4 regions of the Streptomyces sp. NPDC059582 genome follow, and region 4 is predicted to be linked to each of the others. Evidence: riboswitches for the same ligand, from Rfam matches in the RefSeq annotation. Region 4 holds a riboswitch; each other region holds the start of a gene.
What was found. A riboswitch is a leader RNA that binds a small molecule or an ion and turns the genes downstream of it on or off. The one in region 4 is predicted to bind cyclic di-AMP.
Positions count from the first base shown of each region.

Region 1: linked by a shared signal. The riboswitch ahead of ACFV0T_RS22050 (C40 family peptidase) and the one ahead of ACFV0T_RS13245 (transglycosylase SLT domain-containing protein) in region 4 are both predicted to bind cyclic di-AMP.
Region 2: linked by a shared signal. The riboswitch ahead of ACFV0T_RS31920 (peptidoglycan DD-metalloendopeptidase family protein) and the one ahead of ACFV0T_RS13245 (transglycosylase SLT domain-containing protein) in region 4 are both predicted to bind cyclic di-AMP.
Region 3: linked by a shared signal. The riboswitch ahead of ACFV0T_RS10235 (NlpC/P60 family protein) and the one ahead of ACFV0T_RS13245 (transglycosylase SLT domain-containing protein) in region 4 are both predicted to bind cyclic di-AMP.

Region 1 covers NZ_JBHWCC010000025.1:99,942-107,580, reverse strand. The annotation lists gene ACFV0T_RS22055 (transaminase) at 16-1,365, opposite strand; cyclic di-AMP (ydaO/yuaA leader) riboswitch at 1,673-1,846, shown strand; gene ACFV0T_RS22050 (C40 family peptidase) at 1,855-3,579, shown strand; gene ACFV0T_RS22045 (putative quinol monooxygenase) at 3,689-4,018, shown strand; gene ACFV0T_RS22040 (right-handed parallel beta-helix repeat-containing protein) at 4,025-6,553, opposite strand; gene ACFV0T_RS22035 (hypothetical protein) at 6,607-7,639, opposite strand, start outside.
Region 2 covers NZ_JBHWCC010000048.1:5,983-13,621, reverse strand. The annotation lists gene ACFV0T_RS31940 (MBL fold metallo-hydrolase) at 1-1,058, opposite strand, end outside; gene ACFV0T_RS31935 (Glu/Leu/Phe/Val dehydrogenase dimerization domain-containing protein) at 1,259-2,437, shown strand; gene ACFV0T_RS31930 (TetR/AcrR family transcriptional regulator) at 2,474-3,085, shown strand; gene ACFV0T_RS31925 (SGNH/GDSL hydrolase family protein) at 3,135-3,920, opposite strand; gene ACFV0T_RS31920 (peptidoglycan DD-metalloendopeptidase family protein) at 4,084-5,076, opposite strand; cyclic di-AMP (ydaO/yuaA leader) riboswitch at 5,081-5,240, opposite strand; gene ACFV0T_RS31915 (alpha-galactosidase) at 5,543-7,615, opposite strand.
Region 3 covers NZ_JBHWCC010000008.1:110,694-118,332, reverse strand. The annotation lists gene pcrA (DNA helicase PcrA) at 1-1,029, opposite strand, end outside; cyclic di-AMP (ydaO/yuaA leader) riboswitch at 1,377-1,535, shown strand; gene ACFV0T_RS10235 (NlpC/P60 family protein) at 1,543-2,727, shown strand; gene ACFV0T_RS10230 (tellurite resistance/C4-dicarboxylate transporter family protein) at 2,815-3,801, shown strand; gene ACFV0T_RS10225 (hypothetical protein) at 3,779-4,132, opposite strand; gene ACFV0T_RS10220 (NlpC/P60 family protein) at 4,599-5,672, shown strand; gene ACFV0T_RS10215 (hypothetical protein) at 5,920-6,552, shown strand; gene ACFV0T_RS10210 (LuxR C-terminal-related transcriptional regulator) at 6,584-7,297, opposite strand; gene ACFV0T_RS10205 (PspC domain-containing protein) at 7,294-7,639, opposite strand, start outside.
Region 4 covers NZ_JBHWCC010000011.1:163,079-170,717, reverse strand. The annotation lists gene ACFV0T_RS13265 (ABC transporter ATP-binding protein) at 1-590, opposite strand, end outside; gene ACFV0T_RS13260 (outer membrane lipoprotein carrier protein LolA) at 619-1,857, opposite strand; gene ACFV0T_RS13255 (CHRD domain-containing protein) at 2,264-3,280, opposite strand; gene ACFV0T_RS13250 (polyprenyl synthetase family protein) at 3,624-4,634, opposite strand; cyclic di-AMP (ydaO/yuaA leader) riboswitch at 5,563-5,740, shown strand; gene ACFV0T_RS13245 (transglycosylase SLT domain-containing protein) at 5,744-6,223, shown strand; gene ACFV0T_RS13240 (HAD family hydrolase) at 6,233-7,039, opposite strand; gene ACFV0T_RS13235 (FAD-dependent oxidoreductase) at 7,183-7,639, opposite strand, start outside.

The sequences.
Region 1 (7,639 bases), on a different contig from region 4:
CCCTATCGGCGCACGTCAGCCGGCCAGTTCGGCCAGGGCGGCGGCGAACACCCCGGTGTGCGTGTCCACGTCCCGCTCCGTGGTGTCCGGGCACATGAGCGCCATGTTGTGGAACGGGGTCAGCAGGATTCCGCGGTTGGCGAGATAGAGGTGGAGGAAGTCCTCCAGCTCCGGGTCCGCGGCCGCCGCCGACTCGGTGCCGGTGCGTGGCGCGGGCGCGGTGAAGCGGTACTCGGTACGCGCGCCGAGGCGGCTGACCGACCAGGGCAGGCCGTGGGCGTCGATGCCCGCCCTGACGCCCGTCTCGAAGCGCTCGGAGAGCTTGGACATATGGGCGAAGGCCTGGTCGGTCAGGACGTGTTCCAGGGTGGCGCGCGTCGCGGCGACGGACAGCGCGTTGCCCGCGAGGGTGCCGCCGACCCCGCCCATGTCCACCAGGTCGAGGTCGGCGCGGGCCAGCAGCCGCTCGGCCAGGTCGGCGGAGAGGCCGTAGGTACCGGCGGGGATGCCGCCGCCGATCGCCTTGCCGATGGTCAGCACGTCGGGTTCCAGGTCCCAGGCCGCGGTGCAGCCGCCCGGCCCGGCGGAGAAGGTGTGCGTCTCGTCGTTGACGAGGAGCGCGCCGTACTGCCGGGTCAGGGCACGGACCCCGGCCAGATAGCCGGGTTCGGGCAGCACGATGCCGATGTTGGTCAGCGCGGGCTCCATCAGGACGGCGGCGACGTCCCCGTGGGCGAGTTCGCGCTCCAACTGCGCCAGGTCGTTGAACTCGGCGACCCGGCTGGTCAGTGTGACGTCGCAGGGCGCGCCGACGTTGCCGGGGCGGGCCGCGCCCCGGCCGTCGGGGCCGACCACGATGAGCGACTCGTCGACGCTGCCGTGGTAGCTGTAGCTGTTCACCAGGATCTTGGCGCGGCCGGTGACGGCACGGGCGAGCCGGATCGCCCACCGGTTGGCGTCCGTCGCCGTGAGCGAGAAGCTCCACCGCGTCAGCCCGAAGCGCCGGGTGAGCTCGGCGCCGACCCACTCGGCGTCCTCGGTCGGCAGCATCGCGGTCGCCCCGCCGAGCTCGGCGAACCGGTGCTGGACGGCGGCGGCCACCACCTCCGGCGAATGGCCGGCCATCGCGCCCGTGTCCCCGAGGCAGAAGTCGATGTAGTCGTGTCCGTCGATGTCGGTCACGCGGGCGCCCCGGGCGGTGTCCAGGTAACGGGGAAAGGCACCGGCCGTCTTGTTCATCCAGGTCATCGGAACCCGACCGAAGAGGTGCTCGGACCGCCCGTAGGCGGCCTTCGAACGCGGGTTGCGGCGGTCGGCCTCGGCGCTCTCGCGGGCCAGAAGGTGCTGCAGGCGGGTGCGGTCCATGACTACCTCGGATGGCGACGACGGATGGCGAAGGAATGCCTGGACCATACGACCGTATTCGACGTCACATCAAGGATCGGCGCTCGAATCAGTGAGCGTGACGATTGATTCACGCGTCGACAGGACACCGGGGAGGCAGCGGGCGCAGCAGCCCGGCCGGGGGCCGCCGCAACCCGGAGAGGCCACAAGGAAATGAAGGTCACAATTACGTATCGGGCATACCGCCCTTCAACCTTCACATGAGCCGCACAAATTAGCTAAGTTGGCGCCAGGCCGCTCGGAACCCTCCGGCGAATCCCGCCGGGCCGTGCAGCCTCCGCCGAGTCCGGTGAACCACTGCGGCCGCCGGAGCCGGGGACCCAACCGATCTTTGGGGTGAATCGGCCCAACTGCCCTGCGGGGCAAGGGCCGTAGGGCACGCCTTCCGGAACCTCCGCCCGAACCCGACAGCTAACTCGGTAGGCGGTGCACGGAAGGAGTACGTCGCCGATGGCGCCGGAACGCGACACGCGCCCCGCTGGTCCCGGTCTCCCCGGAATGCAGGACGCGGTCAGCCGTGAGGAGATCCGGAGACGGATCAACACCCTCTACGACCGCGCCGAGACGGACACGGGAACCTACAACGCCACCCGCGCGATGTCAGCGGGAAACCGCAGGTCCGCCGAACCGGCGCGGAACCCGGAGCGTCGGCCGGGCGATCCCGCCCTCGACACCATCGCCCGGCAGTGGTTCGACGGGGCGCGCGCCAAGCTGGGCCCGACCGTCGCGGCGGTGCTGCCGGCCGACAGGATGCCCGACCCTCCGGCCGCGGCCCGCCCCGCGCGCGCCGAGCGCCCCGACCGCCCGGCGGAGCTGCCGGCCGGCATTCCGGCCCCCCGTCTCGAACTGGAGGCACCCGCCAGGCGCGTAACGGAGCTCACCGCCGGTCCCGTCGCCGCGCTTCCGGCCGCGCCGGAGAGGGGACGTGACGCCCTCCCGGCCCTGCCCGCGCCCCAGGCCGCTCCGGCGCTCCCGGCCGCGCTGCCCGCCGCCTCGCTCTCGCCTTCGCCCGCGCTCTCGCCCTCGCCCTCGCCCTCGCCCTCGCCCGACAGCGGGTCGCGGCAGGCCGCGCTGCGGACGACCAAGGGGCAGATCCAGGACAAGCTCGCCTCCGCGAGGAGACTGCTGGCCCGGCAGCTCGCCCTGCGCAGCACACCGCCCGCCGCGCTCGAAGCCGCGCCCCCGGCCGAACCCCTGTGGCCGTCCCCCGCGCAGCCGGATCCGCTGTTCGGCGAGGGTGACGGCTGGCTCACGCAGCCGGCGACCGGACTCGACACCGGCTTCCCCCTCGGCGGCGGCTACGCGAACACCCCGCTCGACACCGGGCAGTTCAGTCTCCCCGTCGACACGGGCTACACGAACGGCCCCGTCGACACCGGGCAGTTCGCCGTCGTCCCCACCGTCGTGGGCCACACGAACAGCCCTGTGGACACCGGACAGTTCAGCCTCACCGTCGACACGGGTTACACGAACGGCCCCGTCGACACCGGACAGTTCGCCGTCGTCCCCTCGGACATGGGGTACCCGAACAGCCCCGTCGACACCGGACAGTTCAGCCTCCCCGTCGACACGGGCTACACGAACGGCCCCGTCGACACCGGACAGTTCGCCGTCATCCCCACCGTCGTGGGCCACACGAACAGCCCTGTGGACACCGGGCAGTTCAGCCTCCCCGTCGACACGGGTTACACGAACGGCCCCGTCGACACCGGACAGTTCGCCGTCGTCCCCTCGGACATGGGCTACCCGAACAGCCCCGTCGACACCGGGCAGTTCGTCACTCCCGCCCCCGTTCCCGTGCCCGAACCGCCCTACGGCGGCAAGGCCGCCATGGCGCTCGACTTCGCCCGCGCCCAGATCGGCAGGCCGTGCCTGTGGGGCGCGACCGGACCCGAGTCGTACGACTGCTCCAGCCTGACCCAGGCAGCCTGGCGGGCCGCGGGGGTCGCGCTCCCCCGTACGGCGCTCGACCAGGCTCGCGGCGTCGCGGCGATACCGCTCACCGACCTCCAGCCCGGAGACCTCATCTTCTTCCACGGCGACGCCGGCCACGTCGGTCTCTGCACGGGCAACGGCACGATGATCCACGCCCCCGGTCCGGGCGCTTCCATACGGGAGGAGTCGATCTTCTTCGCCGGCCAGACCGCGATCCACAGCGCGGCCCGGCCCGCCTGAGCCCCGGGCCGCACAGGTCGGGCCGTACTGCAGGTCGGGCCGCACGGGTCGGGCCGTACAGGAGTGTCCGCCGCTGGCATTCCGCCGCCGACGGCGGCATGGTGGAGCCATGATTTTCATCGCCGTACGCTTCACCGTCCGTCCCGAGCTCGCCGACGAGTGGCCGGCCCTGGTGGCTCCCTTCACCGAGGCCACCCGCGCGGAACCGGGCAACCTGTTCTTCGACTGGTCGCGCAGCGTCGACGACCCGCACAGGTTCACCCTGTTGGAGGCGTTCGCGGACGAGGACGCCGGGGCCGCACACGTGGGGTCCGAGCACTTCAAGGCGGGGCTGGCCACGATGGCCGGCGCGGTCGCCGAGACGCCCGAGATCATCAACGTGAACGTTCCCGACCAGCACGGCTGGGGACCGATGGCGGAGCTGGCCCCGCGGCCGTGAGGCCGTTCAGCGCTCGGCCGGGACCGGAAGGTCCTGCGACTCCAGGCTGATCAGCTGGTCCGCGGTGGGGTCGGTGAGTTCGGCGACCCGCTGGGCCTGGCGTTCGGTCATCTCCTGGAAGACCTGCCGGGCCGAGCGGCCGTTGCCGAACCCCTCGCCCTTGGGCAGGCGCCGGAACATGTCCAGGAGCTCCGTGCGGGCGGTGGGCGTGAGTTCGTAGCGGTGCCGGCCGGCCTGGTACTCGACGATCGAGACGAGCTCGGCGGCCGCGTAGTCCTCGAAGAAAAGGGTGCGGCCGAACCTGGAGGCGAGGCCGGGGTTGGAGCTGACGAAGCGGTCCATGTCACCGGGGTATCCGGCGGCGATGACGACGACGTCGTCGCGGTGGTCCTCCATCAGCTTGACCAGGGTGGCGACGGCTTCGGTGCCGAAGTCGTTGCCCGCGCCGAGCGGGGCGAGGGAGTACGCCTCGTCGATGAACAGCACGCCGCCCAGGGCCCGGTTGAAGGCGGCGGTGGTCTTGGGGCCGGTGTGGCCGACGTACTCGCCGACCAGTGCCGTCCGGTCGACCTCGACGAGGTGGCCTCGGCGCAGCAGCCCGAGAGCTTTCAGCAGCCTGCCGTAGAGGCGGGCGACCGTGGTCTTGCCGGTGCCGGGGTTCCCGGCGAAGACGAGGTGGCGGCTGAGCGGCGGGGCGGGCAGGCCCGCCTCCTCGCGGCGGCGGACCGTCTGCATCAGCTTGACCAGCGAGCCGACGTCCCGCTTGACCCGGTCGAGGCCGACCAGTTCGTGCAGTTCGCCGAGCAGGTCCTCCAGGGTCTCCTCGGGCTCGTCCGACGCCTCGGCGGCCCCGGGGCGGGCCGGCTCGGCGGCACCCGGCGCCGCGTGGGGCGAGGCGGGTGCCGGGGCCGGAGCCGGGGCCGGGGTGCCGAAGGTGAGCGGGAGGCCGTCCTTCGTGCAGTCCTCCAGCACGGGGACCGCGCCGTCGTCGACACCGAGAGCCTCGGCGCAGTCGCTGATCCGGCAGTGCCGGAAGAGGGGGTCGGCGGTGGCGCCCACGTGCAGGGCGGGGAAGCCGGAACGGGTGACGTCCAGCGAGGTGAAGGTGCCGCCCGCGCCCTCGGCCAGGAACACGCCGTTCTTGCCCGGGTGGTGGATGCGCAGGTTGGTCATCTCCGGCCGGGCGCCGGTCCACACGACCGCGCCGGAGCCCGCGCAGTCCTCCAGCGAGCCGCCCGTCACCTTGGCGTCGGCGCCCTCGTCGACCACGAGGCCCGCCGCGCCGGCCCCGGTGACCCGGATCCCGGTGAGGACGGCGGCGGCGCCCTTGGCGACCTGGACACCGATCTCCCCGGTGTCGGTCACCGTGCTGTGCTCGACGGTGGTACCGGCCGGCGATCCGATGCCGATGCCGGAGGCCGACCCCGAGATCCGGCAGCCGGTGAGCGTGGCCGCGGCCCGCTCCAGCACGCACACACCGGTCATGGCGACGTCGCTGATCCCGCAGTCGGCGAGTTCGAGCCGGGCCTCGCCGGTGGCGTGGACGCCGTGTTCGGCGCCGCCGCGCACCCGGCAGTCCGCGAGCCGTCCGACCGCGGTGCCCGCGAGGTGGACGGCGCTGAAGGTGCTGCGGTCGATCCGGCAGTCCGCGAGCTCGGCCTGCCCGGCGCCGGTGACGAGAAGCCCGTTGGCGCCCGCGTCGGCCACCGCGCAGCCCGAGGCGTTCAGCCGGGCGTCCTCCTGTACGACGAGCCCGCTGGCGGCGGCACCGCGGATGCGGCAGTCGGTCAGCTGGGCCCGCGCGGAGCCGGTCAGGTGCACTCCGGCGGCGCCCGGCGCCTCGATCCGGACCTCCCCGGCGCTGGCCTCGGTGGTGTCCTCCAGGAGCAGCCCGGCCCGGCCGCTGCCGGTCAGCACCGAGTCGGTCAGCCGCAGCCGTGACCGGCCGCGCAGCCGCACGCCGGATCCGGTCGTACGCTCCAGGCGCAGCCGTACGGCGTCGAGTCGGGCGGTGCCGGACAGGACGACGCCGGTGCCGTCCACTCCCGTGACGGAGGTGTCCTCGAGCTGGGCGCGGACCGCGCCGGCCAGGTGGAGTCCGGCCAGCCGGGCACCTTCCAGGCGGCACCGGCGCAGCACCACGGCGGTGGTCCCGCTCTCCTCGTCGTCCGGTCCCTTGGCCTGGACCCGGCCGCTCTCGACCGTGCACTCCTCCAGCACCAGCCCGGCGCCGGGCTCGACCGTGACGGCCGGGACACCCGGGTCGGCGCCCCAGACGGTGATGTTGTGCAGGGCGCAGTCCGGACCCGAGACGGTCACCGCGGGCTCCTCGCCCGGCGGGGCGGCCAGGACGACGCTGCCCCGGCCCTGTTCCGCGGTCAGCACGACCGCCCGGTCCAGCACCACGGCCTCGGTCCAGGTGCCGGGGGCGATCACCACGAGGTCGCCGGGCGAGGCCGCGCGTACCGCCTCACCGATGGTGCGGTAGGCGCCCCGGCCGCCCTGTCCCTTGGGCGCCACGGTGTGACGGGTCATGTCCGTTCCTCACTGGTGCTCGCTGTTGCCACCGCCGCGCTCCGTGCCCCGGCTCAAGGAGCCTGGTACCAGGGCGGACTGATGTTCGCACGGTAGGCGCTGGTCAGGTACAGCGACTGGATGGACTTCTCGAAGAGCTTGAAGGGTAGCTGGACCCAGAAGTCCGCGAATCCCTGCCGGTGGAAGAGCCGGCCGCCGGTGCTCAGCACGAAGACGTTCTTCACCAGGCCGGTGGTGACGGCCGTGGTGAGCGAGGCCGCGGCGTTGATGCCGCCGTCCGCGAGGGCCTCCCAGCCGGAGAGTTTCACGGTGTCGCCGTTGGCGTTGCTCACACCCCAGACGGCCGCGTTCATGCTGCCGTTGACCCAGCCGGAGAGCACGCTGGTGAGGACACCGAAGGAGAAGTCGTAGGTGCCGCCGCGCCAGCGGGTGGCCGTCTCGTTGCCCGCCCATTCGTTGGCCCACGTCTTGTCGTGGTTGCCGGGCCTGCGGGTCCACGGCTTGCCGCCGTCGATGTTGGCGTAACCCGCCTTGTAGTCCCCGAGGTCCCGGAAGAAGGCGCCGCGGTTCTCGTGGATCGCGGTGCTCAGACCGGTCTTGATGCCCGCTCCGACCGCCGCGTTGGCGAAGGACTTCAGTGCGTCCTGCCCGGTGAACGGCTTGTTCTGGGCGGCGGCGACGATGCCGTTGACCGCGAGGTTGGCGCCGAACTCGAGCAGGAACTCCTGGCCGAACTCCAGCGCCGCCTTCTGGGCGACCGACCGCCAGTAGGGCTGGTAACGGGCCTCGCGCAGCGCGGGGTTGCCGCCGAGGCCGAACGGCCCTTCGGGGACGGTGGTGCCGGACCACGGCATCCGCTGGGCCTCGCGGACCCGGCGGCCCCAGCCGCGGATCTCGGTGAGCGGGCCCCGGAAGTCGTACTCGTTGCCGACCAGTCGCCAGCGGCCGAACGTGTCGCGTTCGAAGACCAGCCCGCTGTCGGTGCGTCGGGCGACCAGGTCGCCGTCGGCGGTGTAACGGTTCCACTGGCCTCGCCAGGCGTCCGTCTCCAGGAAGCCGCCCGACTCGGCGCGGCGCCGGCGGACC
Region 2 (7,639 bases), on a different contig from region 4:
TCGAACGGCTCCCCGGCCCGCGGTGCCGCCAGTGTCGCGCCCGCCTTGTGCAGGGCGCGCATCGTGCCCTCGCCCGGCTCCGCCCACGGATGCGGGGCCAGGTTGAAGGTCGCCCAGTGGATCGGCAGCATGACGCCGGCCGTCGGGTCACCGGACTGCAGGTCGAGGTGAGCCCGGACGCCCTCCTCCGGTGTCATATGGATGTCGGGCCAGAACTCCGAATAGGCACCGATCTGGATCATCGTGGCGTCGAACGGGCCGTGGTCCGCCCCGATGTCCTTGAAGCCGTCGAAGTAGCCCGTGTCACCGCTGTGGTAGACCCGGTGCCGCTCGCCGGCCACGACCCAGGAGGCCCACAGCGTGTGCTGGGTGTTGCGCAGCCCACGCCCGCAGAAGTGGCGGGCCGGGGTCGCGGTCAGGGTGAGCCCGCCGATCCGGGTCGACTCGTGCCAGTCCAACTCGCGCAGCCGGTCGGGGGACACACCCCAGCGCTCGAGGTGGGCGCCGACGCCGAGCGGCACCGCGAACAGGGTGTCCGTGCCGGCCAGTTCCTTGATCGTGGGCAGGTCGAGATGGTCGTAGTGATCGTGGGAGATGACGACGACGTCGACCGGGCCGAGCGTGGCCAGCGGCACGGGCACCGGGTGCAGCCGCTTGGGTCCGGCGAAGGCGAACGGAGAACAGCGCTCGCCCCAGACCGGGTCGAACAGCACCCGGTGGCCGTCGATCTCGGCGAGCACGCTGGAGTGTCCCATCCAGGTGAGGCGCAGTCCGGTGGCCGGCGGCCGGGCCAGGTCGGCGAGGGTGGTGGCGTGGACCGGGATCGTGCCGCTGGGCGCGCGGTGGGACTTGGCCTCCTTGTCGAAGTAGGTCTTCGCCAGGGTCGACGCCGAGCCCGAGGGCCGGATCCGTGAGGCACCGCCGGGGTTCTGGAAGACCCCGTCCTTGAAGTGGGGTGATCGGCGGATGCGCGCCATGCGTTCTCCGCTCGGGTCCGCGCCGAAGGCTGCGGGCCGCAGCGCGCGGAGCCCGGAGCTCGGGGAACGGAAACCGGTCACGGCACCTCCAGGTGGGGTCGGGGCGTTCCATTATGGTCGGCTCCTCCGACAACACCGGACCCCGGTCGTCCCTTCCCGTCCGGCCGGACCGCTCTCGTGTCCGCCGTCACGCGCCGAGCCGCGTTGACAGGCCGCGAGAGGTCTCCGGATACTGACTCGTCATTCAGTAACTTCGGCACCCCCGCTCCCCAGGAGTCCGCATGACCTCCCCTCTGCTGTCGCTCACCTGGACCGACCACGTCACCGGCCGCCAGGGCTTCCTGGTCGTCGACCGGTTGGTGCGCGGCGTCTCCAGCGGCGGGCTGCGGATGCGCGAGGGCTGCACGCGGGACGAGATCGCCGGGCTCGCCCGCGGCATGACCATGAAGGAGGCCCTGCACTACAACCCCGAGGGCCGCTACATCCCGCTGGGCGGAGCCAAGGGCGGTATCGACTGCGACCCGCGCGACCCCGGGGCGTACGGGCTCCTGGTGCGCTACCTGCGGGCCATGCGGCCGTACGTCGAGAGCGTGTGGACCACGGGCGAGGATCTCGGCCTCACCCAGGACCTGGTGGACAGGGCCGCGGCCGAAGCCGGTCTGGTCTCCTCCGTCCAGGCCGTCTATCCGCTGCTCGAGGACGAGGCCGCGGCCCGGCGGCGGCTCGCGGACGCGTTCGCGACCGAGGTGGACGGCATCGGCCTGGACGAGCTCGTCGGCGGCTGCGGTGTCGCCGAGTCGGTGCTCGCGGCCCTGGACCGGGCCGGTGTGCCCCACCGGGGGACGCGGGTCGCCGTGCAGGGTCTGGGCACGATGGGCGGCGCCACGGCCCGCTTCCTCACCCGCGCGGGACTGACGGTGGTGGCCGTCGCCGACGTCAAGGGCACGATCGCCAACCCGGCGGGGCTCGACGTGGAGGCGCTGCTCGCGGCACGGGACGCGTACGGAACCGTGGACCGCGCTGCGCTGCGCCCGGCCGACCGTGAACTGCCGGGCGACGCCTGGCTGTCCGCCGACGCCGAGGTGCTCGTACCGGCGGCCGTCTCGTACGCGATCGACAGCGCCGGCCAGGAGCGGATCACGGCCCGCTGGATCGTCGAGGCGGCCAACATGCCGGTCCTGCCCGAGGCGGAGGAGCTGCTGGCCGCACGCGGGGTGACGGTGCTGCCGGACGTCGTGGTCAACTCCGGGACGAACGCCTGGTGGTGGTGGACGCTCTTCGGCGACATCGGGCCGGACGCCGACGAGGCGTTCGCGTACACACGCCGTTCGATGCGTGCCCTGGTGGAGCTGATGCTGACCCGCGCGCAGGCCGACGGGACGACTCCGCGGGCCGCGGCGCACGCCATCGTCGCGGACCGGCTGCCGGTGATCGCGGAGCGGTTCGGCTGGTACCGGTGAGCGGTGCGGCCGGGGGCGACCGACTAGGGTGACCGCGTGGCGAGAGTCCGGTTGAGTGTGGCGCAGCGGCGGGAGGAGCTGCTGCGGGCCGCCGTCGAGCAGATCGAGGCACGGGGCGTGGCGGCGGTCAGGATCGCCGACGTGGCCTCGGCGCTCGGGGTGAGCAACGCGCTGGTGCTTTACCACTTCTCGACCAAGGAGAAGCTGGTCGCCGCCGCCTTCACCCACGCCGCCGAGGAGGATCTGGCTCAGCTGCGCAAGCTGCTCGGCCGCCGGACGACCGCGGTACGGCGGCTGCGGTCGGCCGTGCGCTGGTACGCCCCCACGGGGCAGGCCAAGGGGTGGCGGCTGTGGATCGAGGGCTGGGCGGTGGCCCTGCGCGAGCCCGCGCTCCAGGACGTCACACGGGACCTGGACCGGCAGTGGAAGGCGGCCATCGCCGAGGTCATCTCGGACGGCGTGGCCGGCGGCGAGTTCGCCTGCCCGGACCCGGGCGGCACGGCCCTGCGCCTGACGGCGCTGCTCGACGGTCTCGCCGTGCAGCTGACGTCGTACGCCGGTGCCGTGTCCCGGGCCCGTGCGCAGGAGTGGGTGGACGAGGCGCTGGCCCGGGAACTGGGACTCGCCCGGGGAGCGTTGACGGCGTAGCGGTGGGGCCGGCAGCCGCACCGGCCCCCCATCCATGCCGCTCGCCCGCTCAGGCCACGGCCGCGATCCGCTCCTTGATGTCGTCCGGGGACAGCGCGCCCTTGGCGGTCACGTGGTCGCCCGAGGACTCCCCGCGCAGTCGGCGGCCGATCCACGGAACCAGGTACTCGCGCGCCCAGTGGACGTCGTCGCGCCGGACTTCCAGGGTGCCGCGCGGCGGGAGCGCCGGCCAGAGCTGCTCCGGGTCGGCCGGCACGTCCAGGCCGAGGGCCAGGCCCGCGCGCAGGGCCACCCGCGTGTGCCCCTCGGGCGAGAGGTGCAGCCGGTCGCCGTCCCAGGCCCGCCGGTCCTGGACGGACTTCAGGGACCACAGGTCGAGCACCGGGCAGCCGTACCGGTCCGCGACGGCGCGGACATGCCCGTTGTAGGTCGCGATCTTGCCGCGCAGGTGCTTGAGCAGGGGCACACCGCGGGTGTCGAAACCGGTCGTCACCAGGACCGTGCCGGACACGGCGGTCAGCGCGGCGATCGCGCGCTCGAACCGCTCGGCCACCTCGTCGGGGTCGGTCCCTGGGCGGAGGATGTCGTTGCCGCCCGCGCAGAAGGAGACCAGGTCCGGCGCGAGTTCGACGGCCTGCGGAAGCTGGTCGGCCACGATCTGGTCGAGCAGCTTGCCCCGCACGGCGAGGTTCGCGTACGTGAAGTCGCCCTCGGGCCGCCGGTCCGCGAGGAGCACGGCGAACCGGTCGGCCCAGCCGACGAACGCCCCGTCGGGGCCGGGGTCGCCGACGCCCTCGGTGAAGCTGTCCCCCACCGCCACGTACGACCCGATCACTGATCTGCTGTCACTCTTCGAATCGTCTGCCACGTCGGCCCATGATTCCCCTTCGAATGTGACCTACGCGACCGTAGGAAGGGGTTGACGGACGGTGAGATAAGCCACTGCTAAAGAGTTGGCCAACCAGGGAATAAGGACGTCGCGGGCGGCGGTACTCCGGTCAGCCGACGGCGACGCCGTGCGAACGGAGGTAGGCGACCGGGTCCACGTCGGAACCGTAGCCGGGCGTGGTGCGGATCTCGAAGTGCAGGTGCGGGCCGGTCACGTTGCCCGTCGCGCCCGAGAGTCCCACCCGCAGGCCCGCGGTCACGGTCTGCCCGGCGGAGACGGAGAGCTGGGAGAGGTGGCCGTACTGGGCGTAGTAGCCGTCCGCGAGCCTGATGACGACCTGGTTGCCGTAGGCGCCGGCCCAGCCCGCGGAGACGACGGTGCCCGCGCCCACGGCCTTGAGCGGGGTACCGGTCGGGACGACGAAGTCGACGCCCGTGTGGTAGCCGCTGGACCACATGCCGCCCGCCACGCGGTAGGCGGTGCCGACGGCGCCGCCGGAGACCGGGAGGGTGTAACCGGTGGCGGTGGAAGTGCCGGTCGTAGTGCCGGTGGAGGTGCCGGTGGAAGTAGTGGGAGCCCCGCCGGTGGTGGCGGCGGCGAGCTCGAGGTCGGGCGTCGAGACGGAGGGGGCGTCCTTGGACGACGACTTCGCCGACGACTTCGCCGACGAGGACTCCACACCCGACCCGGCGCGGGCCTTCGCGCCGATGCTGAGCTTCAGGCCCGGGTGGATCAGCGACGGGTCGGCGCCGACCGCCGCACGGTTGTCCTGGTAGAGCCGGTGCCAGCCACCGCTGACGTGCTGCGCGTCGGCGATCTTCGAGAGGTAGTCGCCGGTCCGCACCGTGTAGGTCCGGGCACCCTCGCCCTTGTCGGCGGCCTTCTCGGCGACCTGCTTCACGGCGGTCTGCTCGTGGGCCACCGGAGCGGACTGCGCGGCCTGTCCGGCAACGGACCCGGCGGGGGTCTGGGGCGTCGCAGCGTGCGCGCCGGCGGCCCCCATGAGCGGGAGGGCGAGTGCGGCGCCGCCGGTTCCGGCGACGGCGATCGAGCGAGTGAAGCGCTGGGCCTTGGGGCGGCGGTGCTTACCCTTCGCGGGCATGGCGAATTCCTCTCCGGCGCCTGCGAGGTGAGCTGTCGGGTGCGGGCTGGAGATGCCCGGCCGCGCTCGCGGCGCGGCTGTACCCCGAGCCTGTTCCGGAGACCGGAACAGGCGGTCGTGCCTGTGGGTCCCCCGCTCCTGCCGGGCACGGGTCAGTGTGCGGACACCGGGCGCCGGCAGGATTAGGCGTTCGCCCGGATTGATGGCGAACGTAGGCGAGTGGGAAGCAGGGGAACAAGCAGGTGTTTTCGGAAGTTCCCGAATTGCTTGATCCATGACGGGAATTCACGGTCACCCTCCGTGAATTCCCTCAGCCCCTTTTCCGTAATTCCCTGGGAGAACTCCTGAATTACGTGAACATGCCGGGCGACTCACGGTCACCGGTATGACGCTCCTCACGCACCCCTCGACGATTTCCCTTATTCCACGGCGATTTCTAACGAAAGCCGCAATCCGGGCACTTCGCTCAGACGCGGCGGAGACGGATGACCGTCGCGTCGAGGTCGCCCCGCAGCCCCGTACGCATCCCGTGATGCAGCAGCACCGCCCCTCGGTGAACTTCGCCCGTTTCATGGCATTTGTACGAAGCCTCCGGGTCGAGGCCGCGCAGCCGCAGCGCGGGCACGGGCTCGCCGTACCGCTGCGCCTGGAGGCAGGCGAGGACGACGGTCTCGTCCCCGCGGACGTACTGCACGGCACTGAGTCCGCCCTGCGGGGCCCGCAGCCGGTAGAGGTCGCCGTGCTGCACGAGCGGGCGGATCTCCTTGTAGAGACCGACCCAGTCCGCAGCCTCCGCGAGCTCCTCCTCGGTCCACCGGGTGAGGTCTCCGCCGACGCCGAGCACCCCGGCCATGGAACTCACGAACCGGAACCGCAGCGAGCTGGCCCGGCCGTTGAGCTGGACGTTGGGGCTGTCGGTGACCCAGGCGGCCATGACTCGCGCGGGGTGGATCTGGCTGAAGCCGTGCTGGATGGCGAGCCGGTCGAGCGGATCGGTGTTGTCGGAGGTCCACACCTGGTCCGTACGGCTCATGATCCCCAGGTCGATCCGGCCGCCGCCCCCGGAGCAGGACTCGAAGGCGACGCCCGGATGGGCCGCCCGGAGCCGGTCCAACAAGGCGTACAGGGCGCGCACGTGGTCGACCCACAGCCGCTGCGGATAGGGTTCACCGGGCCAGCCGGCGTCGGTGAAGCAGCGGTTGAAGTCCCACTTCACGTAGTCGATCGGGGCACTGTTGAGCAGGGCGTCGAGCCGCTCCCAGAGGTATTCCTGGACATCCTCGCGCGCGAGGTTCAGCACGAGCTGATTGCGCAGTTCTGTCCGCTTTCGTCCCGTCTGGTACTGCACCCAGTCGGGGTGTGCCCGGTACAGGTCGCTGTCCGCGTTGACCATCTCGGGCTCGACCCAGATCCCGAACTGCATGCCGAGGGCGTGCACATCGTCGGCGAGGGGCTTGAGGCCGGCCGGGAAGCGGTCGGGGTTGGGCGTCCAGTCGCCGAGCCCGGCCCGGTCGCTGGTGCGGGCACCGAACCAGCCGTCGTCGACCACGAACAGCTCGACGCCGATCGCGGCGGCGCGCCGCGCCAGCGCCCGCTGCTGCTCCTCGGAGATGTCGAACTCGGTGGCCTCCCAGGAGTTGAACAGCACCGGCCGGTCCCGGTCGGCCTGCGGGACGACGTACGTCCGCTGGTAGTCGTGCCAGGCACGGCTCGCACCGCCGAATCCGCCGTCGCTCCACAGCCCGGCGAAGACCGGCGTGGTGAAGGACTCCCCCGCGGCCAGCCGCAGCAGGCCCGACTCGTCGTACCCCGCGCCGCCGGTGATCTGCACGCGCGCGTCGGGCAGTTGCGCCACGGCGATCCGCCAGGACCCCGACCAGCCCAGCGCACAGCCGTAGACCTCGCCGCGTTCCTCGGTGGCGTCGGTGTCGAGCGCGACCCAGGGCAGGTGCTGGTGTCCGGTGTGGCCGCGGCGGCTGCCGATGACCTGCTCGCCGTAGGTGAGCTCGGAGCGCGTCAGCCGGGACTCGGCGGCCCAGCGGCCGTGCAGCTGGGACAGGCGCCAGCCGTCCCGGTCGGGCAGGGTCCAGACGGCGGAGTCGGCGCGCAGCACCTCCAGGGGCGCGGGCCCCTGGTTGTCCAGGGTCGCCCAGCGCTCGACGACGTCGTCACGCATCCGGTAGTGCAGCGTGACGACCGTCTCCGCGTCCCGGAACCGCAGCCGCAGCTCGTCACCCTCGGTCTCGTCCCCGTCGAAGCTCCACTCGGTGCCCCGCCGCTCGTCGGTGCGCAGGGACAGGGCGGGCCGGACGAAGCGGGGACCGCCCTCGGCCGGGTACTCCTCGCGTCCGTCGAGCGGGGACTCGAAGGGCCAGTAGTCGGGCAGCGGGCGGGTCGCGAGGGCCTCCGCGTCGGCCAGCCCGATCCTGGGGCCCCAGTGCAGGTGCAGGAGCTCGTCGTCCCCGGTGAGATGGACGGCGTAACTGCTCTGCGGTCCCGACAGCAGCCATGTACGGCCGTTTCCCGCGATCTCCAGCATCAAGGCCTCACAGAGTCGAACAGA
Region 3 (7,639 bases), on a different contig from region 4:
GATGTTGCGGATGGTCGCGCCGCGGAAGGCGTAGATCGACTGGTCGGCGTCACCCACGACGCACAGTTCGGCGGGCTGGAGGTCGAACTCGCCAGGCGGCACGTCCACGGGGTGCTCGGCGGTGCCGACGAGCTCGCGCACCAGGGCGTACTGGGCGTGGTTGGTGTCCTGGTACTCGTCGACGAGCACGTGCCGGAAGCGACGGCGGTAGTGCTCGGCGACGTCCGGGAACGCGCGCAGCAGATTGACCGTCGTCATGATCAGGTCGTCGAAGTCGAGCGCGTTGGCCTCGCGCAGCCGCGACTGGTACATGGCGTAGGCCTGGGCGAGGGTCTTCTCGAAGCCGTCGGTGGCCTGGGCGGCGAAGTCCTCCTCGTCGATCAGCTCATTCTTCAGGTTGGAGATCTTGGCGCTGAAGGACTTCGGCGGGAAGCGCTTGGGGTCGAGGTCCAGGTCCCGGCAGACCAGGGCCATCAGGCGCTTGGAGTCTGCGGCGTCGTAGATCGAGAAGGACGACGTGAAGCCGAGCTTCTTGCTCTCGCGGCGCAGGATGCGCACGCACGCGCTGTGGAAGGTCATCACCCACATCGCGTTCGCGCGCGGGCCGACGAGGTGCTCGACGCGCTCCTTCATCTCGCCCGCGGCCTTGTTGGTGAAGGTGATCGCGAGGATCTGGCCCGGATGCACGTGCCGCTCGCCGAGCAGGTGGGCGATGCGGTGGGTGAGCACGCGGGTCTTGCCGGACCCCGCGCCGGCCACGATGAGCAGCGGGGTGCCGGAGTGGACGACGGCCGCGCGCTGGTTCTCGTTCAGCCCCTCCAGCAGGGAGGCCGGGTCGATCGCCGGGCGTGGGGCGCCGTCGCGGTAGTAGGCGTCCCGGTCCGGCGGCGCGTCGAACTTCCCGCCGAACAGGTCGTCCGGAATCGGCTCCGGTACGTGCTCGTCCTCGGGCGGCGGCGGGGGTTCCTCCCCATGGGCCCGGGGGGCCTGGAGATCCGCCAGGAAGCTGTCGTCAAAGAGGCTGCTCATCGCTCTCCGAGTCTAGGGCGCCCCACCGACAACCCGCCGCCGCCCTGAGAACATCCCCCCGGAATCGGGCGCCCGGCACCTTTTCACCTTCCGGAACGGCCCCGACACCGTCCGCGATCGACTTGCCCCCCGGCAGCGCGACCGAAGCATCATCCGCCCACTTACGGACACATCACCAGAAAAGCCACTGATCAATCAAGGTGAACAACATCCTGACCTGAGGTCACGAAAATGTATCGGACATATCACCCATCAACCTTCACAGAGGCCACACGAGTTGGCTAGCGTGCCCAACAGGCCGCACGACCCCCTCCGGCGAACCTCGCCGGGCCGCGCGGCCCTCCGCCGAGTTCGGTACGCCCCCGCGGCGACCGGAGCCGGGGACCCAACCGAGACCCGGGGTGAATCGGCCCGGCTTCCCGTCGGGGAGCGGCCGTAGGGCAACCCTTCCGATCCATCCGCCCGAACCCGACAGCTAACCCGGTAGGCGGAACGTGGAAGGAGTCGCCTCCCTTGGCGTCGCACCGCAAGTCGCGTCCAGCAGCTACGCGCGTAGCAGGCATACGGACCCCCGCCCTCGCCACGGCGGCACTCACCTCCGTCGCCCTGCTCTCCCAGACCGCCGACGCCACCCCCTCGGCCGACGACGGCAAGCCGAGCCTCGAAGAGGTCGAGAAGAAGGTGGACGACCTGTACCGCCAGGCGGAGTCGGCGACCGAGAGGTACAACGCGGCCAAAGAGCAGTCAGGCAAGCAGCGCAAGCGCGTGGACACCCTCCTCGACAACGTCGCCCGGCGCACCCAGAAGCTCAACGAGGCACGCGAGGAGCTCGGCTCCTTCGCCGCGGCGCAGTACCGCACCGGCGCCACCGCGCCCGACACCGCGACCCTCCTGCTCGCGGACTCCCCGCAGGACTACTTCGACCAGGCTCAGCTGATGAGCCGCCTGACCACGCGCCAGAAGGGCGCGGTCGACGACTACGTCACCGAACAGTCCGCGACGATGAAGAAGCGCCAGGAGGCCGCCGAGAGCCTACGGACGCTCACCGACTCGCAGGACGACCTGAAGACGGCCAAGGCGACCGTCCAGCGGAAGCTCGCCGACGCGCGCGTGCTGCTGTCGAAGCTGACGGCGCAGGAGAAGGCCCGGCTGGCCGAGATCGAGAAGCGGCAGCAGGCGGAGGCCGCGCGCAAGGCGGCGGAACTCGCGAAGCGGCAGGCAGCGGTGGCGGCAGCGGCCGCGCGGGAGAGCACGGCGGCACCGGGCTCGGACCCGTCCGCCTCCTCTTCCTCGTCGTCGTCCTCGTCCTCGTCCTCGTCCGGGGCCGACTCCCCTTACGGCACCAAGGCCGAGAAGGCGCTCGCCTTCGCCCGCGCGCAGATCGGCAAGCCCTACGTCTGGGGCGCGACGGGACCCGGCTCCTACGACTGCTCCGGCCTCACCCAGGCCGCCTGGAAGGCCGCCGGCGTCACCCTCCCGCGCACCACCTACGACCAGGTGAACGCCGGCACCACCGTCTCCCTCTCCGCCGCCCAGCCCGGTGACCTGGTCTTCTTCTACGACGACGTCAGCCATGTGGGCGTCTACATCGGCAACGGGATGATGATCCACGCCCCCAAGCCCGGCGCGTACGTCCGCGAGGAGTCGATCTACTACGACGGCGAGTCGGGGATCCACAGCGTGGTGCGCCCCGCCTGACGAGCCTGCCTGCGCCCGCGCGTACTTTCGGGCGCCCGCGCGCGTGCCCCGCTCGCAACACGCGCGGTGCTCCTTAGCATCGGCCGCATGCCGCGTACCTCCCCCCTTCGCGCCTGGTGGGCGCACGGCCGGCCGGCGGCCGGGGCCGCCGTGCTGGCGACCGGCATCCTGTCGGTCGCGCTCCAGCTGACGGGGTACGAGGTCCTGTCCCGGACCGCCCTGGTGCTCGCCTGCGCCGCCTGGCTGGCACTGGCGGCGGGCTTCGCCGTACAGCTGCTGTGGGCGCGGGAGAACTGGGTGAGCTGCGCGTGCACGCCCGCCGCGCTCACCTCGGTCGCCGCGACCGCCGTGCTCGGCACCCGCTTCTCGGTGCTGGGCCGGCAGACCCTGGCCGAGGCTCTGCTGGCCCTCGCCGCTGTGCTGTGGCCGGTGCTGCTCGTCGTCGTCCTACGGCACTGGGAGCGCCGTATGCCGGGGGCGGTGTTCCTCGGCTGCGTGGCCACGCAGGGGCTCGCGGTGCTCTGCGCCACCCTCGCCGGGGCCCTGTCGACGGCCTGGCTCGCGCATGCGGCGCTGGTGCTGTTCCTGTGCGGACTGGTGCTCTACTGCCTGGGCCTGGCCCACTTCGACCTGCGTCAGGCCGTCGAGGGGGCCGGCGACCAGTGGGTGGCCGGCGGGGCGCTCTCCATCTCGGCGCTGGCGGGGGCGCGGCTGCTCGCGGCCGACGGTCCGCGCCTGTACCTGTGGAACGACGACGACCGTGGCGCCCTGCGCGTCATGACCGTCGGCCTGCTGGCGCTCGACGTGTGCTGGTACGTCGTCCTGCTGGCGGCCGAGCTGCTGCGGCCGAGGCTGGGCTACGACGTGCTCCGGTGGTCGACCGCGTTCCCGATGGGGATGACGGCGACGGCGGCGCTGTCCGTCGCCTCGGCCGTCGGCGTCCCGTGGCTGAAGGCGGTCGGGGAGGTACTGCTGTGGATCGCCGTGGCGGTCTGGCTCGCGGTGGCCGTGGCGGCGGTCCGGGCGGCCTCGGGGGCCGTCCGTGCCGGCGTCACGTCCACAGCACCGCGATGAAGACGTTCGCCGTGGTCAGCAGGCCCACCAGGCCGAACAGGCCCTTGTCCACCTTCTCGTCGTCCCGCTTCACGTAGACGAGGCCCAGGATCACGATCAGCAGGGCCAGCTTCACCCCGATCTTGATGTTGTTGACCGGCTGGTCGTCCGCCTGGTTGAGGCCGACCAGGATCACCCCGGTGACCAGCATCGTCGCCGCGCCGTGCAGCATCGCGGGGACGAAGCGGGCGGTCCCCCGGCCCATCGCCTTCAGCTGGGTGAGGAAGCCGCCCAGGAGCGAGGCGATGCCGATGATGTGCAGGCCGACGAAGAGATGGATGAGTACGTCCATGAGGCCGGAGCCTAACGAGGGCCCCCCGTGCCGCCCGACACCGGGCCACCGCCTCCGGCGGCGACTGCATATATGCGCCATAGCACCGCGCCACCCGAACGTGTCCGGGAATCCCGACATCGGTCATCACACTGCGTGAAGTCGACGGCTCCGCGCCGAGAGCCCCGCCACTTGAGGTCACCGTTCGATCCGCTCGCGCCAGTTCCGCACATGACGTTACCCAACCGACACAGACGGGTTTAGCGTCCTCCCCCAGGTGACCGGCTCCCCACCGCCGCCCGGGCCAGGGGCGGCAGTCGGACACCACCGCCGAGAAGGTCCGGCGGCGGCTCGCTCCCCCTGTGCGGGCCGTCGCCGGACGCGTGGACCGCCTTCCGGCGGACGCGCGTCCGCTCCCCTGGCGGCCGTGCGTCCGCCGGGCGGTCCCACGGATGAGGCGGTCGTACGAAAGGACGTGCAAGTCCACGTGGCAGCGCACCGCAAGCCCCGCCGGCGCTCGCTCAGCGGCAATACGGCCCGTACCGCCGCCACCCTCGCCCTCGCGGGCGCGGCGACCGCGACGGCGTTCGACGGGACCGGTCAGGCCGCACCGAATCTGACACCGGCGCAGGTCAAGGCCAAGGTGGACAAGCTGTACCAGGAAGCCGAGGCGGCCACCGAGAAGTACAACGGCGCGCAGGAGAAGGCGCAGGCGGCCGAGAAACGGCTGGCGTCGCTGCGGGACGAGGCGGCCCGCCGGGAGGACCGGCTCAACTCGGCGCGGGACGCGCTGGGATCGCTCGCCGCGGCCCAGTACCGCGACGGCGGCATCGACCCCGCACTGCGACTCGCGCTCTCCGACGACCCCGACCGGTACCTCGACGGAGCCGCCTTCGCCGAACGGGCCGGCGACCGCCAGGCGGGCGCCGTCGCCCGCGTCCGTAAACAGTTGCGGGAGATCGAGCGGTTACGCGGCGCCGCACGCGTCGAACTGACCTCGCTCAGGTCACGCCAGGCGGAGCTGCGGCGGAACAAGGAGACGATCACCGGGAAACTGGACGAGGCGCGTCAGCTGCTGTCGCGGCTGTCGGCCGCGGACCGCGCGAACCTGGCGACGGCGGCAGGCTCCGGCCGGGCCTCGCGGGCGTCGACGGCCGGACGTGACAGCCTGGCGGCACCCGGGAGCACGACGGCCACGTCCGCCGCGCCCAACTCCCGCGCGGCGGACGCCGTCTCCTACGCCTACTCGAAGCTCGGCAGCCCCTATGTGTGGGGCGCCACCGGACCGGACGCCTTCGACTGCTCGGGCCTCGCCCAGGCCGCGTACCGCGCCGCCGGCCTCTCCCTGCCCCGCACGACGTACGCGCAGATCGACGCGGGCCGCCGGGTCTCCCGCTCCGAACTGCTCCCGGGCGACCTGGTGTTCTTCTACTCGGGTATCACCCACGTAGGGATCTACGTCGGCGACGGACAGATGATCCACGCCCCGAACCCCTCGGCGCCGGTACGGCTGGCGCCCATCGACCAGATGCCGTTCGCGGGGGCCACCCGGGTCGTGTGACGTGACCGCGACGGGTGTGACGGGTACCGCGAGCCCCGCCTGCCGGGTGCCGTGTGTGAGGGGAGAACCAAAGGGCCTGAAGGGGGTCGAGAGCCGCTCGGGGATGGCCTGATGAGGCCGGGCGGGGCGGCGCCGGGACGGGCATGAGCGCGGCGGCACGGTAGCGTCGGCGCGCGGGATGGCGGTGTGCCTCCCGTACGCAGTCCGCCGATCCGTCGCCGTCCCGGCGCCGTCCGAAAGGGTGCCGATGTCCTCGTCCACGCTGCCGCCGCCCCCGCCGCCCGCGCACGTGCGGACCTGGCCGGACCGGGGAGCGCTGCTGGCCGACCGGGGGCGAGTGCTGGAGGAGCTGCGGCGGCGCAGCCTCGGCGTGCACCGGGTGCTGCTGCTGTGGCTGCTGGCGCTCGCGGCGATCATCGGCTGGTCGCTGCTGGTGCTGCCGCTCCAGCAGTTCGAGGAGGAGGACCCGACGGGGCTCGTCCTCGGACCCGTATTCCTGCTCCTCGGCCTGGCGGCTCTGACCCCGCCCGTCGTCGCCGTCGTCCTCGCCGTCCGCCGGGACGACCAGATACGCCGGCTCCTCGACGCCTGGCTCGCCCTGGACCGCCACCAGCCGACGGACGCCCGTCTGCGCTCCCCCGGCCTCAGCCTCTTCTGGCTGCTGTCGTCCCTCACGGTCTGCGCGACCGGCCTGTGGGCGGCCCTCGCGGCCACGGCGGGCGCGACGCCCGGCCGCTCGGCCCACAGTGAGGTCGTCCTCGGCCTGGGCATCGGCACGATCCTGTGGCTGACGGGCCTGATCGGCGTGGTGAAGGCCGTACGGCACTACCGGTGGGCGCTGCGGGTATTGGCGCCGGCGCCGATCGCACAGCACCGCTAGGGGCGACGGCCGCGGCCCCGGCGCCCGCCGCTCACACCAGTCGTCGCGCCGTCGCCCACCGGGTCAGCTCGTGCCGGTTGGACAGCTGCAGCTTGCGCAGCACCGCCGAGACATGGGACTCGACCGTCTTCACCGAGATGAAGAGCTGTTTGGCGATCTCCTTGTAGGCGTAACCGCGGGCGATCAGCCGCAGCACCTCGCGCTCGCGCTGGGTGAGGCGGTCCATGTCCTCGTCGACGGGCGGGGCGTCGGTGGAGGCGAAGGCGTCGAGGACGAATCCGGCGAGGCGCGGGGAGAAGACCGCGTCGCCGTCCTGGACGCGGAAGACGGAGTCCACGAGATCCGTGCCGGTGATCGTCTTGGTCACGTACCCCCGGGCGCCGCCGCGGATCACGCCGATCACGTCCTCCGCCGCGTCCGAGACGGACAGGGCGAGGAAGCGGACGGGCTGCTCGGCGTCGGCCATCAACGGGGCGCAGCGGCGGAGCACTTCGACGCCGCCGCCGCCCGGGAGGTGGACGTCGAGCAGGACCACCTCGGGCCGGGTCGCGGTGATGACCGTGACCGCCTGGTCGACGTCGGCGGCCTCGCCGACCACCTCGACACCGGTCTCGTCGGTCCGTCCGATCTCGGCCTGTACGCCTGTGCGGAACATGCGGTGGTCGTCGACGAGGACCACGCGCACGTGGCGCCCGGCCGCCTGCTCCGCCCCCGCCGAACCGATCGCCTCGGTCGGATCGCTCATGACGTCTTCTCCACCCTCTCCATCTCCAGCTCGACCTCCGTGCCGCCGTCCGGCACCGCCCGCAGCCGGGCCGTGCCGCCGTACCGCTCCATGCGGCCGATGATCGATTCTCTGACGCCCATGCGGTCGGCGGGTATCGAGTCGAGGTCGAAGCCGGGACCGCGGTCCCGGACGGACACGAAGACCGTCTGTCCCTCGACCTCGGCGTAGACCTGTACGGCGCCGCCCTCGCCACCGTACTTGGCGGCGTTCACCATTGCTTCCCTCGCGGCCTGCATCTGTGCGCCGGTGCGCTCGTCGAGCGCGCAGTCGCCGACGACCACGACCTCGATGGGGACGCCG
Region 4 (7,639 bases):
AGCTCCCGTACCAGGGCCCGGATCTCCCGCATGCCCTGCGGGTCGAGGCCGTTGGTCGGCTCGTCCAGGACGAGCAGGCGGCGCGGCTGGAGAAGGGCGGCCGCCAGTCCGAGCCGCTGCTTCATGCCGAGGGAGTACGCCTTCGCCTTCTTGCCCGCGGCGGCCGTCAGTCCCACCCGGTCCAGCGCCTGCCCGACGCGGGCGCGCCGGGTGCGGGGGTCGGCCGTCGGGTCGGCGGAGTCGTATCTCAGCAGGTTGTCACGGCCGGAGAGGAAGCCGTAGAGGGCCGGGCCCTCGATCAGGGTGCCGACCTGGGGCAGCACGGCGCGGGAGGCGCGGGGCATGGGGCGCCCCAGCACCCGCGCCGTGCCCGAGGTGGGCTCGATCAGGCCCATCAGCATGCGGATGGTGGTGGTCTTGCCGGAGCCGTTCGGACCGAGGAAGCCGAAGACGCTGCCCGCCGGTACGGTCAGGTCCAGACCGTCGACGGCGAGCTGTCCGCCGCGGTAGCGCTTGGTGAGGCCGCGGGTGTCGATGACGCCGGCATCCGCGTCCTTCGGGTGCGGTTCCGTGGCGGACGGTTCGTCCATCGGCTCCCTCGATTCGTCGGGCCCGTACTCAGCGTCCGGTGTCGGCGGCCTTCACGAGCGCGTCCTTGGTGACGGCGCCGACGTACACCTTGCCGTCGTCCGTGACCAGGGCGTTGACCAGGCGGGTGGAGAAGACCGTGCCCGAGCCGAACTTGCCGCTGACCTTGTCGCCGAGCGAGCCGAGGAAGCCGCCCAGGTCGCCGTCGGCGGACTCGGAGGGCAGGCCCCCCTTGCTGCCGCTGTCGAACACGGCGACGGAGTTCCAGCCCTCGCCTATGACCTTGTGGTCCTCCAGGCCGCCGAGGCCGTCGGCTCCCTTGGAGAGGTCCTCCTCCGGCTTCCCGTTCTCCCGGCCGTGCCCGAGGTCGTCGCCCTCGGTGACCTTGGCGCCCTTGGGCGGGGTGAAGTCGAAGGTCGAGGCGGCCGGCCTGGCGAAGCTGACCTGGGTGAAGCCCGCGTCCACCACGGCGGCGCCACCGCCGGCCGGGGTCAGCGTGAACTTCAGCGGCAGCCCCGTCTTCGCGTCCACTGCCACGGTGATCGCGCCGACCGTGGTGCCGGACTGCTTCGGCGTGATGAGCAGCTTGTAGGCGTCCCGTCCGGCGACCTGCATGGTGCCGTCGACCGTCACGGACGTGGTGTCGTCGACCGACTTCAGGGCCTCGTCGGTGAGGTCCTTGGGCGTGGCCGGGACGTGGTCCTCGCCGTCCCGTCCCTTGGCGGCGCTGTCGTCCGCGGTGGAGTGGTAGACCTCGTTGGACTTGCTGTCGTAGCCCCAGACGTCCTTGCCGTCGTGGATGAGGCTGTATTCGGCGGCGTTCTCCAGCAGCGAGAGCTTCTGGCGGTCCGGGCCGTCGGCCGCGACACGCAGGGTGTGCGTGCCGGCGGCGAGTTCCGTCAGCTTGGCCGACGGATCCGCGGCCGAGCCGTCGCCGCCGGGCTGCGTGGCGCCCGAGAGCAGGCCACTCTCCAGTCCGCCGAGGTCGGGCAGCCCCAGGTCCGTAGTGATCTTCACGGTGCCGGACAGCTGCTCCACGTCCGACTTGGCGATCTTGTTGATGAGCTGTGCCGCGGTGATCTTGGGCAGGTCCGGGTCGCCGGAGGAGGCAAGCGCCGGGACGAGCCCGATGGTCGCCGCGGCCACCCCCACCACCGCGACCGGGACGACGTACCGAGCGGCCGCACGCCGCCCGCTGCGCGGCTCGCCGGCCTCCGCGGCGGTCGTGGTCGTGCCGTTCGTGCTGTCGTCGGATTCGTACGGTGCCATCGGTGCCATGTGTGCCTTACCTCCGTCGTCGGCGGCGGCTGTCCGTCTCGGCGCGTCCCGCTGATTCCACCCTGAGCCGCCATTCTCACCCGAATCGGTGAGGAGTGGAGTTTTCCGTGGTGTCCATCTGACCAAATCGGTCCCCGGTAAGCGTCAGACCGCGGGCTCAACTCCACGTACTGCTGGGGTATGACACGAGGGTGCGGCACCTCGCCCGACCCGTAGGGGTCGGGGCGGCGCCGCACTCGTTCGGTGTTCGTTCGGCGACTCTTCGAAAGGCCGGCCTTCGGTCTTCGAGAGGTCGGTCTTCGAGAGGTCGGTCTTCGAGAGGTCGGTCTTCGAGGGGTCGGTCTTCGAGGGGTCGCTCTTCGAGGGGTCGGCCTTGGAGAGGTCGGCCTTCGAGAGGTCAGTGCTGCAGGAACACGTAGTCCGCCTGGTACGGCACGCCGACGACGGTGCCCGGGGCACAGGAGCCCGCGGGGGCGACTCCGCCGACGGTGTTCAGCCGCAGGATCTCCGTGGTGCCGGCGAGCAGCCCGTGGTGCTTGCCGGACCGGGTGGCCCGGAGGTCCAGCTCGGGAATGTTGCCGTCACCGTTCGGGGTCTTGCTGATCAGCGTCCCGGTGACCGCGCTGCCGTCCCGTGCCACCCACTGCGGGGTACCGGAGTTGGGCCGCACGAACGAGTGTGCGATACGGCCGCCGAGCACGGCGCTGACGTCCCGCTGGGCGAAGGCGTGACCGCCACCCTCGGCGGGCTTGCACTCGTAGATCTGCCTGCCCTTGACGACGGACGCCTGGAAGTTGTCCAGCGCGTCACGGAAGTCGAAGGCGGCCGTGGTGACCTTGTGCAGCTGGCCACGGACGGCTCCGCCGGGGAACTCGGCGGTGTGCAGGTTGGCGTAGAACGCGCCGGGATCGGCCTTCAGCGCGCTGAGCAGCCCCGCGTCCTTGACCCTGACGGTGCCGACCACACTGTGGCCCTTGCCTTTGCCCCTGCCGCTACCGCCGTCGAGCAGCTTGCCGAAGTCGACCTTGACGCCACCGTTGACACCCTTGGCGCCCTGGTGGATGTGCAGGAGGGTCGGCCTGCCGGTACCGCGCCAGGTCACGGCCACGGACACCTTGTCGCCCTTGATCCTGATGAACTCCAGCGCGGCCCCGTCCTTGTCCCCGACGGCCGGCCCACCCGCGACGGGCACCTCACCGGCCCCCCGGAGACTCGCGGCGAGGACGGTTCCCCCGCCGAGGCTTCCACTCTGCGTGACCACACCGTCGCCGACGTGGCCCGCGTGGTCGGCACCTCGCCCCCCGGCGGCGAAAGCCGGAATGACCGCGGCCGCGACCCCACCGACGGCGGCCACCGCGACAGCGGTGACGATCAGACTCTTACGACGCTTCGAAAACGTCCCGTTCACACCCATGACGCGACTTCTCCCCGTATCCCAGCCAACGCCCCCTGCGTCAGCTTCTGGGCATGAGTACGGAGCGGATCTCAGATTGGACTCAGTCCAGGTTTGTGAGGTGGGTCACATGGGAGGGTGTACTGCGGGGCAGGGACGGGACGGAGCGGGATGACGCAGGAGCGCCCTGCCGGGCAGCCGGGACGCCGGAGTCCGGGAACGCCGGCACGCGGAGCCGGAGTCCCGGTGGGGCGCAGGGGACGGAGTCCCGCCGGGGTCCGGGGCGGAGCCCCGGAACGGGGGTCACTTCCCACCAATCGAGTCGGACGGGTGGGCGGGTGGGTGGGTGGGTGGGCAAACTCCCCTACCCCGCCCGATGCACCACCGCATCACACAACTCCACCAGCGCCCGCTTCGCTCCACACTCCCGCAACGGCGCCAACGCGGCCCGCGCATCCTCCGCATACCGCACGGTGTCCCGCCGCGCCTGCTCCAGCGCAGGATGCGCCCGCAGCGCACCCAACGCCTCCGCCAGCCGCGCGTCATCACTCAGGTCGGAGTCCAGCAGCTCGCACAGAGCGACATCCTCCGCCAGCCCCAGCCGTGCCGCCCGCTCCCGCAGCCGCAGCACCGGAAGCGTGGGGATGCCCTCGCGCAGATCCGTCCCGGGCGTCTTCCCGGACTCGTGGGAGTCCGACGCGATGTCGAGCACGTCGTCGGCCAGCTGGAAGGCGACCCCGAGCCGCTCCCCGTACTGCGTCAGCACGTCCACGACCGTCTCGTCCGCCCCGGACATCATCGCCCCGAACCGGCACGCCACCGCCACCAGCGACCCGGTCTTGCCACCCAGCACGTCGAGGTAGTGCTCGACCGGATCCCGACCGTCCTGCGGCCCCGCCGTCTCCAGGATCTGCCCGGTCACGAGCCGCTCGAACGCCTCCGCCTGCACCCGCACCGCCTCCGGCCCGAGGTCGGCCAGGATGTGCGAGGCCCGCGCGAACAGGAAGTCACCGGTGAGGACCGCGACCGAGTTGCCCCAGCGGGTGTTCGCGCTGTCCACCCCGCGCCGCACCTCGGCCTCGTCCATGACGTCGTCGTGGTACAGCGTGGCGAGGTGGGTCAGTTCCACGACCACCGCCGACGGCACGATCCCCGGCGCATGCCGGTCCCCGAACTGCGCCGCGAGCATCACGAGCAACGGCCGGAAGCGCTTCCCGCCCGCCCGCACCAGATGCTGCGCGGCCTCCGTGATGAAGGGGACCTCGCTCTTGGTGGCCTCGAGCAAGCCTTCCTCGACAGCCGCCAATCCGGCCTGGACATCGGCTTCCAGAGCCTGGTCCCGCACGCTCAGCCCGAACGGCCCGACGACGGTCACGAGGGGTCTCCTGTCTGCTGGTGTCTACTGGCGCTTACACGGTTTGTCGATAGGTCGCTGCCCTCACTCAAGTCAGCGTATCCGGTCACGTTTCGATCACCGATAGCCCCCACGGTTACAGGCCAGGCGGTACCGGATCACGCCCGGTATGTCGCCGATCGGACGACATGGGCACACCGCATCGGATTCCCGCCGGTACGACGGGAACTGTCGGCGCACCAGAAAGCAAGGATCCCCGCCCCGCGCCCCGCACCACGCCGCCCCGGGCGGACCTCGCCCAGGTCAGCACCGACACGGGACGACATCCGACCCGGCGCAACGGATCGCCGCACACCGTCACCTGACCGGCCGAAGGCACCCGCTCATCCGCGCCCGCGCGGCGCCCCCGTACGCGCAGGTGCGACACCCCAACAAAGTCGCCCCCCGACAGCGACGCCCCGGCGGCGACCACCGGAACCACCGACGCCACCGACGCCACCGGAACCATCGGAGCCACCGAAGCCACCCTCCACAGAGGACAGCGAAGGCGGAGAGGGTCGAGGCGACGGAGGGGACGGGTGCCGGCACTCCACACCCACCCCGATCAATACCGACCAAATCGGACTAATCCAAGATAAAGGGGCCACCTCAACACCGATGTCCGATTTGCCACGATTAATTAATGAATCCCTCTTGTCGGCAAATGATCCAGCCCCCCAGAGTGCGTGAATTGGGTCACTCGACCCTAGATGGGGGAATATCCACCCCCCACCCCACCGCCCTTCTGCCGCAAGCGATTTGACCCTTGGCAACCGCAAAGGATCAAGCACTCCATATGCCTCAGACCAAGGTCAATCGGTGTGAGATGTGAATTCGGTACTTGTTTCGGACATGTGCTCTCGCATACGTTCCGGGCAATCGGGCGGACGCCTAATCCTGCCGCCGCCCTTCACCACCATCGACGAACTCATTCGTACGGCAGGAGCGGGGGAACCCAGGCAAGCCGCCGGTTCGGACATCGCACCGGAACGGCTAGGGGCTAAGTCGCATCGCCGAAGGGCGCTACGACCGGGCACCTCCCCGCCCGAGCCCGACAGCTCACCTCGCAGGCGCCGGAGAGGAACCTCGACATGCTCGCTATCGGTCAGACTCGTCGCGCCCGTTTCGTCCGCACGCTCGCCGTCGCCGGCACCGGCGCCGCCGTACTCGCTCTCCCCCTCCTCGGCGCGACCTGCGCCTCCGCGGCCACCACGTCCGTGACCTCCAAGCCCGTGACCGCAGCCACGTACAACAAGAACCTCGACGGCTGGATCCGGCAGTCCCTCTCCGTCATGGCGAAGCACAAGATCCCCGGCACCTACAAGGGGATCTACCGCAACGTGATCCGCGAGTCCTCCGGCAACCCGCGCGCCATCAACCTCTGGGACTCCAACGCGGTCAAGGGCATACCGTCCAAGGGCCTGCTCCAGGTCATCGACCCCACGTTCGCCGCGTACCACGTGGCAGGCACGTCGTTCGACATCTACGACCCGGTCGCGAACATCACGGCCGCCTGCAACTACGCCGCCAAGCGGTACGGCTCGATCGACAACGTGTTCAGCGCGTACTGACCGGTCCGATCACGGAAAGAGTCTCTCGAGGACGACGGCGACCCCGTCGTCCTCGTTCGACAAGGTGATCTCGTCGGCCACCGCCTTGAGCTCGGGGTGGGCGTTGGCCATCGCCACCCCGTGGGCGGCCGAGTCGAACATGGGGATGTCGTTGGGCATGTCGCCGAAGGCGAGGGCCCGTTCGGCACCCAGGCCGAGGTGCTCGGCGGCCAGCGCCAGGCCGGTCGCCTTGGTGACACCGCACGGCTGGAGCTCGACGGTCCCCGGACCCGACATGGTGACCGTCGCCAGCGACCCCACCACGGATCGCGCTGTCGCCGCCAACTCGTCGTCGGACAGGGCGGGATGGCGCAACAGGACCTTGCTGATGGGGTCGCACCACAGGTCGTCGCGCCGTCCGACCCGCACCGCGGGCAGGGTCGGGTGGGGCATCAGATAGCCGGGTTCGATCAGCGTGAGGCCGTCGACCCCGTCCTGGTCCACCGCCGCGTACACCTGCCCGACCTCGGCCTCGATCTTGCCGAGGGCGGTCTCGGCCAGCTCCCGGTCGAGAGTGACCGACCACAGCAGCCGGTCCGCGCCGGCGTCGTACAACTGCGCGCCCTGCCCGCACACCGCGAGCCCGGTGCAGCGCAGCTCGTCGAGCAGCGGCCGCACCCTCGGGGCCGGGCGCCCGGTCACCACGAGATGCCGGGCACCGGCGTCCACCACCCGCGCCAGCGCGGCGAGGGACCGGTCGGAGAACGTGTCGTCGCCGCGCAGCAGCGTTCCGTCCAGGTCGGTGGCGATGAGTGAGAATGCGAGGGGAGCGGCCATGATCAGAGAATACGGACACCGCGCCCCCACGACTCACCCCCGTTTCAGCCCCAAGTAGTGCGCGCGGGCTCCTTGATGGTGGTGTTGACGCGGTTGAACATGTTGGTGAGCGAAATGGTCAGAGACTCCTTTCCGGCCCCTCCTCAGCCGTGCGCCGCCGCCAGGTGCTTCGCCAGCCGCGGGGACGCGAACTCCGTACCGCACACGAAGCGCATCACCGGGCCGTACGAAGCCGCCGCCGGGAGGCCGGTGAAGTACAGACCGGGCACGGACGACACATAGCCCGCGCCGAGCTTCGGAGTGCCCCGGCTCACCGCGAGCGCGGTGCGCAGCTCATGGCCGAGGAAGTCCATCGCGGCTATGTCCACCCGGTATCCGGTCGCCGCGATGACGTGGTCGGCGGACAGCTGCCGGGTGCCACCCGCGTGTGGGGCGACCGTCAGCGTCGTACGGTCGTCCGCCGCGGCCGCCCCTACTATCCGCGCGACCTCGCTGACCTGCACCTTGCCCTCGAAGCGGTCGCGCAGCCACCATGCGCCGAGCGGGCCGAGGACCCGGCGGACCAGGTAGTGGCGGGTCTGGGCCGGGAGGTAGCGATAG